2 regions of the Pseudomonas sp. GW823-FHT06E10 genome follow, and region 1 is predicted to be linked to the other one. Evidence: riboswitches for the same ligand, from Rfam matches in the RefSeq annotation. Region 1 holds a riboswitch; the other holds the start of a gene.
What was found. A riboswitch is a leader RNA that binds a small molecule or an ion and turns the genes downstream of it on or off. The one in region 1 is predicted to bind cobalamin.
Positions count from the first base shown of each region.

Region 2: it holds a riboswitch for cobalamin, as region 1 does, so the genes downstream of both, cobO (cob(I)yrinic acid a,c-diamide adenosyltransferase) here and cobW (cobalamin biosynthesis protein CobW) in region 1, are expected to answer to the same signal.

Region 1 is NZ_JBXAHJ010000017.1:27,428-34,702, forward strand. Features, by position in the region: gene nfuA (Fe-S biogenesis protein NfuA) at 1-380, shown strand, start outside; gene cobM (precorrin-4 C(11)-methyltransferase) at 457-1,203, opposite strand; gene AC1Q6Y_RS23685 (cobalamin biosynthesis protein) at 1,285-1,698, opposite strand; gene AC1Q6Y_RS23690 (CbtA family protein) at 1,695-2,402, opposite strand; gene AC1Q6Y_RS23695 (CbtB domain-containing protein) at 2,414-2,605, opposite strand; cobalamin riboswitch at 2,727-2,952, opposite strand; cobalamin riboswitch at 3,164-3,376, shown strand; gene cobW (cobalamin biosynthesis protein CobW) at 3,480-4,550, shown strand; gene cobN (cobaltochelatase subunit CobN) at 4,554-7,275, shown strand, end outside.
Region 2 is NZ_JBXAHJ010000011.1:182,872-190,146, forward strand. Features, by position in the region: gene AC1Q6Y_RS19075 (C40 family peptidase) at 1-324, shown strand, start outside; gene AC1Q6Y_RS19080 (C40 family peptidase) at 490-1,026, shown strand; gene AC1Q6Y_RS19085 (O-methyltransferase) at 1,045-1,698, shown strand; gene AC1Q6Y_RS19090 (PQQ-dependent sugar dehydrogenase) at 1,840-3,153, opposite strand; gene AC1Q6Y_RS19095 (hypothetical protein) at 3,220-3,804, opposite strand; cobalamin riboswitch at 3,958-4,191, shown strand; gene cobO (cob(I)yrinic acid a,c-diamide adenosyltransferase) at 4,274-4,885, shown strand; gene AC1Q6Y_RS19105 (cobyrinic acid a,c-diamide synthase CobB) at 4,882-6,219, shown strand; gene bluB (5,6-dimethylbenzimidazole synthase) at 6,216-6,866, shown strand; gene cbiB (adenosylcobinamide-phosphate synthase CbiB) at 6,863-7,275, shown strand, end outside.

The DNA.
Region 1 (7,275 bases):
ACCACTTCAGCGAAGCTTTCCTGGACGATGCAGTTGTCGACTACGCCACCGACCGCATGGGCGGCCAGCTGACCATCAAGGCGCCAAACGCCAAGGTACCGATGGTCAACGCCGACAGCCCGATCAACGAGCGCATCAACTACTACCTGCAAACCGAGATCAACCCGGGGCTGGCCAGCCACGGCGGTCAGGTCAGCCTGATCGACGTGGTCGAAGACGGCATCGCCGTCCTGCAGTTCGGTGGTGGTTGCCAGGGCTGCGGCCAGGCCGACGTGACGCTGAAGGAAGGCATCGAGCGCACCTTGCTCGAGCGCATCCCGGAGCTCAAAGGTGTTCGCGACGTGACCGACCACACGCAGAAAGAAAACGCCTACTACTAAGGTGTTCGCTGCGAATTGAAAGAACGGCGCCCCGTGAGCGCCGTTTTTTTATGGGTGATTGGAAACCTGTGGTGAATCAGGGCCTGTAAAGATGCGCATGCCCTGCGCGATACAGCGATGACTCGCTGAAGTGGTCACTGCCCAGCACCCGACCCACCAGAATCAACGCCGTACGACGAAATCCCTTCGATTCAACCTTCCCGGCAATATCTGCCAGCGTGCCCACCACCCAATCCTGATCCGGCCAGCTCGCGCGATGCACCACTGCAATCGGGCAATCGGCGCCGTAATGGGGCAGCAGTTCCTCGACGATCTTCGCCAGGTGACTGACCCCCAAATGAATCGCCATGGTCGCGCCGTGCTGCGCCAGGCTGGAGAATTCCTCTCCGGGTGGCATGGCGGTTTTGTCGGCGTAGCGAGTCAGGATCACGCTCTGCGAAATGTCCGGCAGGGTCAGTTCCGCGCCCAAGAGCGCTGCGCAAGCGGCTGTGGCAGTCACGCCGGGTACGATTTCGAACGCAATGCCCAGTTCACGCAGATAGCGAATCTGCTCGCCAATGGCGCCATACAGGCTCGGATCGCCAGAGTGCACCCGGGCCACATCCTGGCCTTTGGCGTGGGCGGTCTTGATCAGGTCGATGATCTGTTCCAGGTGCAGTTCGGCGCTGTTGACCACCTGTTCGGCACAGTGACCTTCCAGTACGGCGGCCGGCACCAGTGAGCCGGCATAAATGATCACCGGGCAACTGCGTATCAGCCGCTGGCCCTTGACGGTGATCAGTTCGGGGTCGCCGGGACCTGCGCCAATGAAGTAGACGGTCATCGTCGGTTCCTGTGGGAAAAAGGGGCTGAACAGGTCTTCAGATGAAGAATGTTCATGATCGAAGGCGGGGATTATCGGTTTTTACGCAGCACCAGCCAATGCCAGGGTTGCCTGGGCATATTTTTGTCGTGGAATCAGCAGTTTTGCCGGGGCCTGGGCCAGTTGTTCGGCCAGGGCCAGTGCGGCGCTTTCCGCAACGCCGTAGCAACCGGTGCGCTCAAACGCTATTTGCGATTGATGGCTGAGTTGCGGTTCATAAGCGGCCAGTTGCTCACTGCTGAAATACGTCAGTTCCAGGCCGAGTTGCTGAGCCAGTTCGATCAGTGCAGGTTCGTCGCGCTTCGAATCGATGCTGGCCAGCGCCTTGATTTCATGACGAGCTATCTGGTGCGCCTCCAGCGCCTGATCGAGCAGCGCCAGCAACGTGCTGACGGGGCAGCCCCGTTGGCAGCCCAGGCCGACCACCAGGGTCGGCGCTGTGCTGACGTCAGTCATGCGTTGTATTGACCATCGCTTTTGCGACGGAACAACCAGGCGCTGATCAGGCCCAGGGCCAGCCAGAATGCCACGTTGGTCAGTTGCGAAGCGATTTTGAACCGGGTTTCCAGCGCCTCTGGAGCAAGCATCGAATGCACCTCCGGTTGCGGCGCGCCAATCACATGGGGAACGGCGAGGATCGCCGCGCCGAGGACTTTCATCAGCCAGTGACGGCTGAACACGATCAGCGCAATACCGACGGCGGTGGAGGCGGCGGTACCGACCCACCACAGTTGCCGTTCTGCCAGGTCGGCGGCGGCAGTGCCTGGCAATTCAGGTGGCAGGCCTAGGGTCGGCGCGAGCACGAAAGTCGCGTAACCAGCCAGGCCCCAGAGCAGGCCTTGAGAGGTTTTGGTCGGCGCACGCAAGGTGTACAGGCCGGCCAGCATCAGGGCGAAACCGACCGCCACCACCAGGTTGCCACCGGTGGTCGACAGCACGCGCTGCCAGCCGTCTTGCGGCTCCCAGGCTTGTGCATCATGAGTGTGGGCAGCCACCGCACCGTCGGCGTGTTCATGCATTTCAACAGCGGCCGGTTCGGCTTTTTCGTAGGTCTCGGCCTGCAAAATCAGCGGGGCGACCCAGAAACTTTGCAGCAGGGTCAGCAACAGGGCGGCCAGCAGCCCGGTGAAACCTGCGGTTTGCGCAATACGCTTGATCATGTCGACAGCTCTCAATGGCACGGGAACGCGGAGCTGTGGCGGGTATCGTGGGCGGCGTTGTGCACCGCTTCGATGTGCGAGAAACCGGCGAAATACACAAGGCACGCGCCCAGGATCGACGCGCAGACGGCGGCGGCCAAACGTTGGGTCAGGGTTGAGGTGGTGCTTGCGGCTGTGTGTTCGGCGCTGCTGATGATCGACATGGCGTTTCCCTCTGGTCTGTCAGCGGGGAATAAGAGCGCATGCAAAACCCCGCACGACCAGGCGCGCAAGGTTTCAAACAGCGCCCGCCCACCGCGGGTTTGTTGGTTCAGTGATCGTACTGGTCACTTTGTGTTGCGGGCCGGTCTCCGGGCTCACGAGGGGCAAAGGCTTGCGCCTGGACCTGAAAGCATCACCTTCCCATGCCGCAGTGGCACAGTGGATCTGACGCTTCGCTCGCTTACCGTTGCGGGGGCAGCACCGGACTGACATGGCTTAAGAGTAAAGCACATGATTCACCGGTTTCCCGTTTCACCCTGTGAAGGGCACCCGTAACAAGGTGTGTAGGAGAGCATGGGCGGGGGTTGGGCGTCAATTGGCAGGGGTTCTCGTTTGAGTTTCTGTGGCGAGGGGGCTTGCCCCCGTTGGGCTGCGAAGCGGCCCCCTTACTTTTATCCAGACAAAGCGTGCACTCTGGATTTGCGACGGCTTCGCCGCCGAACGGGGGCAAGCCCCCTCGCCACAGGGATCGCAAGCATTGACCCGCCCCAAGACCATGCGTAGCCTTGCGCTTTCGAGGTTCTTCGGCGTTTGTCGAAGCTAAGAAGGGAACGCGGTCAATGCCGCGGCTGCCCCCGCAACTGTGAACGGTGATGTTCGTTGCCACGCCACTGCTGACTCAATCCATGAGGCCGGCGGGAAGGCGCAGCGAATGCCAGGCTCAAGCCCGGCACATCGTCAGCCAGGAGACCTGCCTCGTCACAGATTCTCACTTTCAACCGGGCGGGGTGATCCGGTGGCGAACTCTTCAGGCACGCGCGTGCGCGTTGCCGGTCGTCGTCCCGTATGCCCGCCAGCTTAGCCATAGGGCATCCGATGAAAACACTGGCCAAACTCCCCGTCACCATCGTTACAGGCTTTCTCGGCTCGGGTAAAACCACGCTGCTGCGCCACATGCTCGACAACGCCCAGGGTCGCCGCATCGCGGTGATCGTCAACGAATTTGGCGAATTGGGCATCGACGGCGAAATCCTCAAGCAATGCTCCATCGGTTGCACCGAAGAAGAAGCCAACGGCCGTGTCTATGAACTGGCCAACGGCTGCCTGTGCTGCACCGTCCAGGAAGAATTCTTCCCGGTGATGCGCGAACTGGTGGCCCGTCGCGGCGATCTGGACCACATTCTCATCGAAACGTCCGGTCTGGCATTGCCCAAGCCGCTGGTGCAGGCCTTCCAGTGGCCGGAAATCCGCAGTGCCTGCACGGTGGATGCGGTCATCACCGTGGTCGACAGCCCGGCCGTGGCCGCCGGCACCTTCGCCGCGTTCCCGGATCAGGTCGACGCCCAGCGCAAACTCGACCCGAACCTGGACCACGAATCGCCGCTGCACGAACTGTTCGCCGACCAATTGGCCAGCGCTGACCTGGTGATCCTCAACAAAACCGACCTGATCAACCCGACGGACCTGGCCCGTGTGCGCCTGGAAGTCGCCGAGGAATTGCCGCCAGCGGTGAAAATCATCGAAGCCAGCAGTGGTCGCCTGCCGCTGGACGTGCTGATCGGCCTCGGTGTCGGCTCCGAAGAACACATCGACAGCCGCCACAGCCACCACGACCATCATCACGATGGTGACGACGATCATGATGACCACGATCACGACGCCTTCGATTCGATCTCCATCGAACTGCCGCAAGCCGACGAAAGCCTGCTGCTGGACGCGCTGACCCAGTTGGTGGTCCAGCACGGCATCCTGCGCGTCAAGGGCTTTGCGGCGATTCCGAACAAGCCGATGCGCCTGCTGATCCAGGGCGTGGGTACGCGTTTTGACAAGCATTTCGACCGCCAGTGGGGCGCCGAAGAGGCGCGAGTCTCTCGCCTGGTGCTGATCGGCCAGAAACTGGACGCCACTGTTCTCGAGGCGCAATTGCGCGCCGCGCTCAGCGTGTAAGCCATGCACCTGCTCAGGACCCAGCCCGGCGGTTTCGTGTCGGATGACAACATTGCCGACCTTGGACAAACCCCCGCCGAGCTGGTGGTCCTGTGCAGCGGCGATTCCAGCCTGGCGCTGCTCGCCGAAGCGGCGCAGCAGTTGCCCGACGATTACCCGAGCGTGCGCCTGGCCAATCCGATGCAGGTGCAGAACCATGCCTCGGTTGACCTGTACGTCGATGAAGTCTTGCGCCACGCCAAGGTCATTCTGATTTCGCTGCACGGCGGCATCGCCTATTGGCGTTATGGCATCGAGCGTCTGGTCGAGCTGTCGCAGCGCGGCGTGCAGCTGATTCTGGTGCCGGGTGATGATCGCCCGGACCCGGAACTCAGCGACTTGAGCACCGTCGGTGCCGAGGATCGCGACCGGCTCTGGCAGTTTCTGCGCCAGGGCGGCATGGGCAACGCCCTCGACTTCTTCCGCTGCCTGGCCAACCGCTGGCTGGCGCGTGATTACACCTGGGGCGAACCGCAAACCCTGCCACGCACGGCGATTTACCATCCGCACAAACATTCTGCCGCACTGAGCGACTGGCAGGCCGACTGGCACGCCGATCAACCCGTGGCGGCGGTGCTGTTTTACCGCTCGCATTTGCAGGCGGCGAACACCGCTTTCATTGATGTTTTTTGCCAACGGTTGCAGGCAGCGGGGTTGAATCCATTGCCGATTGCGCTGGCTAGCTTGAAAGAGCCCGGCTGCCTCTCGGTGGTCGAGGACTGGCTGGATGAAGTCGAAGCTTCAGTGATTCTGAACACCACTGGCTTCGCTCAATCCAGTCCGGAAGCACCTCATCTGCGCCCGTTTCGCCGCAATATCCCGGTGATCCAGGCGATTTGCGCCCAGGACAATGAACCGGGATGGCGCGCCAGCGAACAGGGGCTTGGCCCCCGTGACCTGGCGATGCATATCGCGTTGCCTGAGCTGGACGGGCGCATCATCAGTCGCCCGATCAGCTTCAAGGACCTGGCGTGGCGCAGTGAGCGTAGTCAGTCGGATGTGGTCTGCTACCGGCCGCAGCCGGAACGCATGGATTTCGTTGCCGAACTGGCGCGACGCTGGATCGATCTGGCGCGGGTGCCCAATGCTGAAAAACGCATTGCCTTGATTCTCGCCAACTACCCGACCCGCGACGGTCGCATCGGCAATGGCGTCGGCCTCGATACCCCGGCAGCGGCGTTGAATATCCTGTGGGCGTTGCATGCCGACGGTTATCCATTACCGGCTGAGTTACCAGACAGTGGCACCGCGCTGATCCAGCAGTTGCTCGGCGGCGTCAGCAACGATCTCGAGACCCTCGACCTGCGTCCGTGCCAGCAAAGCCTGGGCATGGATGATTATCTAGTGATGTTCAACGCCTTGCCTGAAGCCAATCGCGCGGCGGTGCTCGAACGTTGGGGTGCGCCGGAAAACGACCCGATGTATCGCAGCGGGCGGATGATGATCGCCGGCCTGCGTTTTGGCCTGACCTTCGTCGGCATTCAGCCGGCCCGGGGTTATCAGGTCGACCCGAGCGCGGTGTATCACGACCCGGACCTGGTGCCGCCCCACGGCTACCTGGCTTTCTACTTCTGGCTGCGCAACACCTATGGCGCCCACGGCGTGATCCACGTCGGCAAACACGGCAACCTCGAATGGCTGCCGGGCAAGGGCGTGGGGCTGTCGGAACATTGCTGGCCAGACGCTTTGCTCGGGCCGCTGCCGAACATCTATCCGTTCATCGTCAACGACCCGGGTGAGGGCGCCCAGGCCAAGCGGCGGACCCAGGCGGTGATCATCGATCACCTGATGCCACCGCTGACCCGCGCCGAAACCTACGGCCCGCTGCGTAACCTCGAGCTGTTGGCCGACGAATATTACGAAGCGCAGCTGCTCGATCCGCGCCGCGCCCTAGAGTTGCAGCGCGACATCCTGCAACTGGTGCGTGACACCCACATCGACCGTGAACTGCAACTGGACGAACAACTCGACAGCGATGCCGATGCGGCGATCTGGTTGCCGCGACTCGACACTTACCTGTGCGACTTGAAGGAGTCGCAGATCCGCGACGGCCTGCATGTGTTCGGCGAATCGCCCTCCGGGCGATTGCGTATCGATACCTTGCTGGCGCTGTTGCGCATTCCACGGGGCGATGGCCGGGGTGCGCAGTCGAGTCTGCTGCGTGCGCTGGCCAAGGCCTTCGGGCTGGGGTTCGATCCGCTTGATTGCGCCTTGGCCGAGCCGTGGATTGGACCACGACCTGAACAACTGCAAGTACTCGGCGACGAACTTTGGCGTACCACAGGCGATACCCGTGAACGTCTTGAGCTGTTCGCTACACAACTGATCTCACAGACATTGAACTGTAGGAGCGAGCCTGCTCGCGATGGTGTGTCAGTCGACACCAATGTGGCTGACACACCATCGCGAGCAAGCTCGCTCCTACAGGAGTCGGACTGGACAGAGGTGCAAGCCATTATCGATGGTTTGCGTGACGTCATTGCTCCGCGTCTGGACGCCTGCGGTCCGGCGGAAATGCGCGGATTGCTCGACGCGCTTGGCGGTCGCTTCGTCCCGGCCGGTCCCAGCGGCGCGCCCAGTCGTGGTCGTCTTGACGTGCTGCCCACCGGGCGCAACTTCTATTCGGTGGATGTACGCAACCTGCCGACCACCACGGCGTGGCGCATCGGGTTCCAGTCGGCCAACC
Region 2 (7,275 bases), on a different contig from region 1:
GGTTACCTGTTCCGCGAAGAAGCGGGCATGAACCTGCCGCGCTCCACCCGCGAAATGATCAACGTGGACGCTCCGCTGGTCTCGCGCAGCAAGCTTGAGCCGGGCGACCTGCTGTTCTTCGCAACCAACGGTCGTCGTGGTCGCGTCAGTCACGCCGGGATCTACCTGGGTGACAATCAGTTCATCCACTCCAGCAGCCGCCGCAGCGGCGGTGTGCGCATCGATAGCCTGGGCGACAGCTACTGGAGCAAGACCTTCATCGAAGCCAAGCGCGCCCTGGCAATGGCACCTAACGCGTCGCCAATCGTCACTGCACGCAAATAAGCGGACAAATTGTAAGGCGAACTTAAAGTCTTACTTGAAGTTTGTCGTGTAGCCGCTAGAATCTTGATCTACAAATGATGGCAAACCGCCTGCGTCCCACGCAGGCGGTTTTCTTTTCTGCGCTCCCCGCAGAAAAAGCCGCAGCCAGATCAGGATGTTCTGCTTATGACGACGTCGGCCCGCCTCGCAATCATGTTCTTCGCAGCGCTGCTCAGTGCCTGCGCCAGCCGCACACCGCCTCCTGCGCCGGTGGTTCGCGCTCCCATCGTATTTGGTTCCTCGCAAGCTTTTTCGCCCGAAGCGGAAGACGTGCTGTTTCGCGCGCTCGGTCTGGTCGGCACGCCTTATCGCTGGGGTGGCAATACGCCGGATTCCGGATTTGATTGCAGCGGCCTGATCGCTTATGTGTACCGCGATGTCGCCGGTATTGCCTTGCCGCGTACCACGCGCGAGATGATCTCCATGCAAGCGGCGAATGTGGGCAAGGATGGCTTGCAGACCGGCGACCTGCTTTTCTTTGCCACCAATGGCGGTTCCCAGGTCAGTCATGCTGGCATCTATGTGGGAGAGGGGCGTTTCGTCCATGCGCCGGCCACCGGCGGCACCGTGAAGCTCGACAGCCTGTCCAAGGCGTATTGGCAAAAAGCTTACCTGAGCGCCAAGCGTGTTCTGCAGCCTGAACATTTGGCGCGCAATCCATAACCTCCGGAGCTGGTGGTCATGACTGCTCGCACGCTCAATCTCGACGACGCCCTGTACCAATACCTGCTCGATGTTTCCCTGCGTGAAACGCCTCTGCTCAAGCGCTTGCGCGATGAGACCCAGGCGCTGCCGATGGCACGCTGGCAGGTGGCGCCTGAGCAGGGGCAGTTTCTTGCTTTGCTGGTGAAACTGACGGGGGGCAGGCGTTTGCTCGAAGTCGGCACCTTTACCGGTTACAGCGCACTGTGCATGGCGGCGGCATTGCCTGCTGGTGGCTCGTTGATTTGCTGTGACATTCCCGGTGACTACAACGCCACGGCCCTGCGTTACTGGCAGGAAGCCGGGCTGGCCGGACGCATCGATCTGCGCCTGGCGCCTGCGCTGGAAACCCTCGGCAAGCTGGACCAGCCAGGCCAGTTCGATCTGGTTTTCATCGATGCCGACAAGGCCAACTACCCGGCTTATCTGGAGCACGCCCTGCGATTGCTGCGGGTCGGCGGGCTGGCGGTGTTCGATAACACGCTATGGAGCGGGCGCGTGCTCGAGACCAGTCCCGAGAGCGCGGACACCCGGGCGATCCAGGCGCTCAACCGGGCGTTGAAGGACGATGCGCGGGTGGATCTGTCGTTGTTGCCGTTGGGGGATGGGTTGACTCTCTGCCGCAAACGCTGAGCTGGAAATCCTGTGGGAGCGAGCTTGCTCCGGGCGGCGTTCCGACGATAGCGGTAGGTCAGTCAGCATCGATGTTGAATGTGCCGGCCTCATCGCGAGCAAGCTCGCTCCCACAGGGTTCTGAGTTCATCCGGGATGGTGTTATCTGGCAGCCGACACCCGCCACACCTTGTTCCCCACATCATCGGCCACCAACAGGTCACCCTGTCGGTCGATCACCACGCCCACCGGGCGGCCCATGGCTTCTTCCTTGCCATTGAGAAACCCGCTGAGCACATCAACCGGATTCCCGACCGGCTTGCCGGCGCGGAAGGGCACGAAAATCACTTTGTAGCCGCTGTGCGGCTTGCGGTTCCAGGAGCCGTGCTGCCCGATGAATGCCCCTTGGGTGAAGGGCGGCGGCAGTTTGCTGTTTTCAGCGAAGGTCAGGCCCAGTGATGCCGTGTGCGGGCCGACGGCGTAGTCCGGGGCGATAGCCTTGGCCACCAGGTCCGGGTTTTGCGGCTCGACGCGAATATCGACATGCTGGCCGAAGTAACTGTACGGCCAGCCATAGAATGCGCCGTCTTTCACCGAGGTGATGTAGTCGGGTACCAGGTCGCTGCCGATTTCATCCCGTTCGTTGACCGCGGTCCACAGCGCGCCACTGTGCGGTTCCCAGGCCATACCGTTGGGGTTGCGCAGGCCGGACGCGAAGATCCGCTGCTGGCCGGTGGCGCGATCCACTTCCCAGATCGCCGCGCGACCTTCTTCCTTGTCCATGCCGTGTTCCGCAACGTTGCTGTTGGAACCCACGGTGACGTACAGCTTGCTGCCGTCCTTGCTGGCGATGACGTTTTTGGTCCAGTGGTGATTCAGCAGGCCGCCCGGCAGGTCGACCACTTTTGCCGGCGGTGACTTGATCTGCGTATCGCCACTTTCATAGTGAAAGCGCAGCAGGCGATCAGTGTCGGCCACATACAGGTCATTGCCGACCAGGGTCATGCCGAAGGGCGAGTTGAGGTTTTGCAGAAACACCGTGCGGGTTTCCGCGACCCCATCGTGGTCCTTGTCGCGCAGCAAGGTGATGCGGTTGGCGCTGGGCACCCTGGCTCCGGCACGCCCCATGAATTTCTTCATGATCCAGCCGCGAATGCCTTTGCCGTCTTCGGGTTTGGGGGGTGCATTGGTTTCCGCGACCAGCACATCGCCATTGGGCAGTACATAAAGCCAGCGTGGGTGATCCAGGTCTTCGGCAAAAGCGGCCACTTGGGTGCCATTGGCGGCGATGGGCTTCGCACCCTGCGGCCAGCCGATGGCCGGGGCGATGTTCACGGTCGGGATCAGGGTTTTGTCGGGTTCTGGCAGTTGAGGCGAAGGACCGGTGCCGTCGGAGACTTGCAGGCGGGCGGTCCCGCCACAAGCAGCGAGCCCTCCGCAGAACGCGATAACGAGAACGAGCGGGGGCGAGCGCATGCGGGTCTTCCCTATGAGTGCCTTGTTCTAATCATAGAGGCGCGTTGTCGTCCGATGGTTCAACCCTTAGCCACGTGCCTCCTTGAACAGCACTGCTATGCCGGGGTGATAGTTGCCGGCTTCGTTGCGCAACTTGCGGTAGGCATAAGGGAAATACCAGGCGACAGCGCAGCTGTGTTCTTTTTGCAGGTCATCGACCATGTCCTGGAGCTCTTCCGGTGTGGCGCCCTGCTGGGCTTTTTGCGGGGCGACGAACAGGCAGCCGAGTTTCAGGTCGCTGGCGTGGCTCAGGCGCTTGGCATCGCTGGCGATGTCGATCAGGGCCTGGGTCAGATTGAGGCTGTTGACCCGTGGCCAGCGCTGGCTGGTCTGGATGTAGGCGCGGGTTTCGGATGACGCCAGGAGCAGGTCGGCGCGGCTGTTGCGTTCGCCTTCTTCGGTCTGCTTGCGGGTGGGCGTCTGTTGCAGCGTGACCATCTCGGCCATCCAGGCGGCGGCAGACAGTAGTCCGAGATTGGCCTTTTCGTCGTGCCAGTACGGTGTGTCGCCATCACCGCGGACGGCGTTATAACGGTCGATGCATTCGAACCAGCGTTCGAGCACCGGGCGCAGGAATTCCAGCTTTGGATTGCTGATGATCATGCCTTGCATGGGCTCACCCTTGTTGTTGTGTTGTGAGGTTGTGGCTCTTTGATATCACCGCTGAGAGCGTGGCACAAGATTGACGTCAGTTTATTGATTGACGGCAGTTATTCGGTCGATGGCCTCCCGGCTTTAATTGACGCTCCACCCCCAACCCTCTAACCTTCGCGGCTTGTTTCAGGTGCTCTGTGGCTTGGGTCGACAGAGTGAAACAGGGAAGCCGGTGAGTGAGTCCTTCTGTTGGTCGAAGGCCCGCAATTCCGGCGCTGCCCCCGCAACGGTAAATGAGTGAAAACTGTGTGTGATGCCACTGTGTCGATTTGATGCGGGAAGGCGCACGGTCTGGCCCCGCGGCCACTCATGAGCCCGGAGACCGGCCTGATTCATCCAGCGGCATCACGGTGGGCGATGCCAGGCTTGTTGCCTTCTATTCTTGTGCCTGCCCGCCGTTATTCCTGCCTAAACGGAGAGCTCCCCCATGACTGATACCCCCGATCGTGACGAACGCCACCTGGCGCGCATGCAGCGCAAAAAAGCCGTGATCGACGAGCGCATCGCCAATTCCCCGAACGAGTGTGGCCTGCTACTGGTGCTGACCGGCAACGGCAAGGGCAAGAGCAGTTCGGCCTTCGGCATGCTTGCCCGCGCCATGGGGCACGGCATGCAATGCGGCGTGGTGCAGTTCATCAAGGGCCGCAACAGTACGGGGGAGGAGTTGTTCTTCCGACGCTTTCCCGAGCAGGTGCGTTTTCATGTGATGGGCGAAGGCTTTACCTGGGAAACCCAGGACCGCCAGCGCGACATCGCCGCCGCCGAAGCGGCCTGGGCGGTGTCACAGCAACTGCTGCGCGATCCGTCCATCGGTCTGGTGGTGCTCGATGAGCTGAACATCGCCCTCAAGCACGGCTACCTCGATCTCGATCAGGTGCTCAGCGACTTGCAGGCCCGACCGCCGATGCAACACGTGGTGGTCACCGGTCGTGCCGCCAAGCCGGAGATGATCGAGATGGCTGACACCGTCACCGAAATGGGCGTGATCAAGCACGCCTTTCAAGCCGGGATCAAAGCGCAGAAAGGCGTCGAATTGTGAGTCAGCCTCGGCACTGTCCGGCGGTACTGATTGCCGCGCCGGCCTCTGGCCAGGGCAAGACTACCGTCACCGCGGCACTGGCCCGATTGCATCGCAATCAGGGGCGCAAGGTCCGAGTGTTCAAGTGCGGGCCCGACTTTCTCGATCCGATGATCCTCGAGCGCGCCAGCGGTGCGCCGGTGTATCAGCTGGACATGTGGATGGTCGGCGAGCAGGAGAGTCGCCGGTTGCTGTGGGAAGCCGCCGCTGAAGCCGACCTGATCCTGATCGAAGGCGTCATGGGGTTGTTCGACGGTACGCCGTCGAGCGCCGATCTGGCGCGGCATTTCGGTGTGCCGGTGCTGGGGGTGATCGATGGCACCGCCATGGCCCAGACCTTTGGCGCATTGGCCCTGGGGCTGGCGCGTTATCAGCCGGACTTGCCGTTTGCCGGCGTGCTGGCCAATCGTGTCGGCACGCTGCGCCATGCGCAACTGCTCGAAGGTAGCCTGACTGAGGGTTTGCGCTGGTATGGCGCGCTGTCCCGGGAAACCGGGATCGAACTGCCGAGTCGGCACCTGGGGCTGGTGCAGGCCAGTGAGTTGAACGATCTCGACCTGCGCCTCGACGCGGCAGCCGATGCCCTGGCCAGCAGTTGCGAGGTCGCGCTGCCACCGGCAGTCGAATTCGCCGCCCCTGATGTCATCGTGGCCGAACCACTGCTGGCCGGTGTACGCATTGCCGTCGCCCGCGATGAAGCCTTTGCGTTCACCTACGGCGCGAGCCTGGATCTGCTGCGGGCGATGGGCGCCGAGTTGTCATTCTTCTCGCCGATCCGCGACCGTGCGTTGCCGCAGGCGGACAGCCTGTATCTGCCGGGCGGCTACCCGGAGCTGCACCACGTTGCACTGGCGCAAAACACCGCGATGCTCGATGCGATCCGCGCCCACCACCGGGCAGGCAAACCGTTGCTCGCCGAGTGTGGCGGCATGCTTTATTTGCTCGATTCCCTGACCGATGTCGAGGGCACTCGCGCCGAACTGGTTGGCTTGCTGGCCGGTGATGCAGTCATGCAAAAGCGCCTGGCAGCGCTGGCTTTGCAAGCGGTGGAACTGCCGGAAGGCTCGCTGCGCGGGCACACCTATCATCATTCGCTGACCACCACTGAACTGGCGCCGATTGCCCGTGGCTTGAGCCCTAACGGCGGGCGCGGAGCGGAGGCGGTCTACCGTGAGGGGCGGATGACTGCCTCTTACGTACACTTTTATTTTCCGTCGAACCCCTCGGCGATTGCCGCGCTGTTTGCGCCTGACCAAAACCCTGTGGGAGCGAGCCTGCTCGCGAAGAGGCCATGAGCGACAACGCATTCTCCGAAACCGAGCGCGCGGCGGTGTACCGCGCCATCGCCGAGCGCCGCGACATGCGCCACTTCAGCGGCGGCACCGTCGAGCCCGAATTGCTCCGTCGCCTGCTCGAAGCCGCGCATCAGGCCCCCAGTGTCGGCCTGATGCAGCCCTGGCGCTTCATCCGCATCAGCGATCGCGCCTTGCGCGGGCAAATCCAGGCCCTGGTAGAAGAAGAACGCATCCGCACCGCCGAAGCCCTTGGCGAGCGCAGCGATGAGTTCATGAAGCTCAAGGTGGAAGGCATCAACGATTGTGCCGAGGTGCTGGTCGCCGCACTGATGGACGACCGCGAGCAGCATATCTTCGGCCGCCGCACCTTGCCGGAAATGGACATGGCTTCGTTGTCCTGCGCGATCCAGAACCTGTGGCTGGCGTCCCGTGCCGAAGGGCTGGGCATGGGGTGGGTGTCGCTGTTCGAACCACAGGCACTGGCGGACCTGTTGAGATTGCCGCCGGGTGCCAAGCCGTTGGCCGTGCTGTGCCTGGGGCCGGTCAAAGAGTTCTATCCGGCGCCGATGCTGGTGCTCGAAGGCTGGGCGCAGGCGCGTCCGCTACATGAATTGCTGTATGAAAATTATTGGGGAGTGAGTCAATGAGTGTGGCGTTGTTGAGTGTCGCCGCGGTTGCGCTGGATGCGCTGCTGGGTGAACCCAAACGCTGGCATCCGCTGGTGGCGTTCGGCCGTTTTGCCGAGCGCATCGAGCAACGTTTCAACGGCGGCGGTCGCGGCTGGCGCAGCCATGGCGTCACCGCGTGGGTGATTGCCGTGTTGCCACTGACGCTACTGGCCACGGCATTCTCCTGGGCGCCTTATGTCGGCTGGATCGTCGAGATTCTCGCGCTCTATTGCGCCCTCGGCATGCGCAGCCTCGGTGAGCACGTCACGCCTGTGGCCAAGGCCCTGCGCAGTAATGACCTGGAAGCGGCGCGCACTCGGGTGAGCTATCTGGTCAGCCGCCAGACCAGCGAACTGGATGAAACCGAAGTCGCCCGTGCCGCTACCGA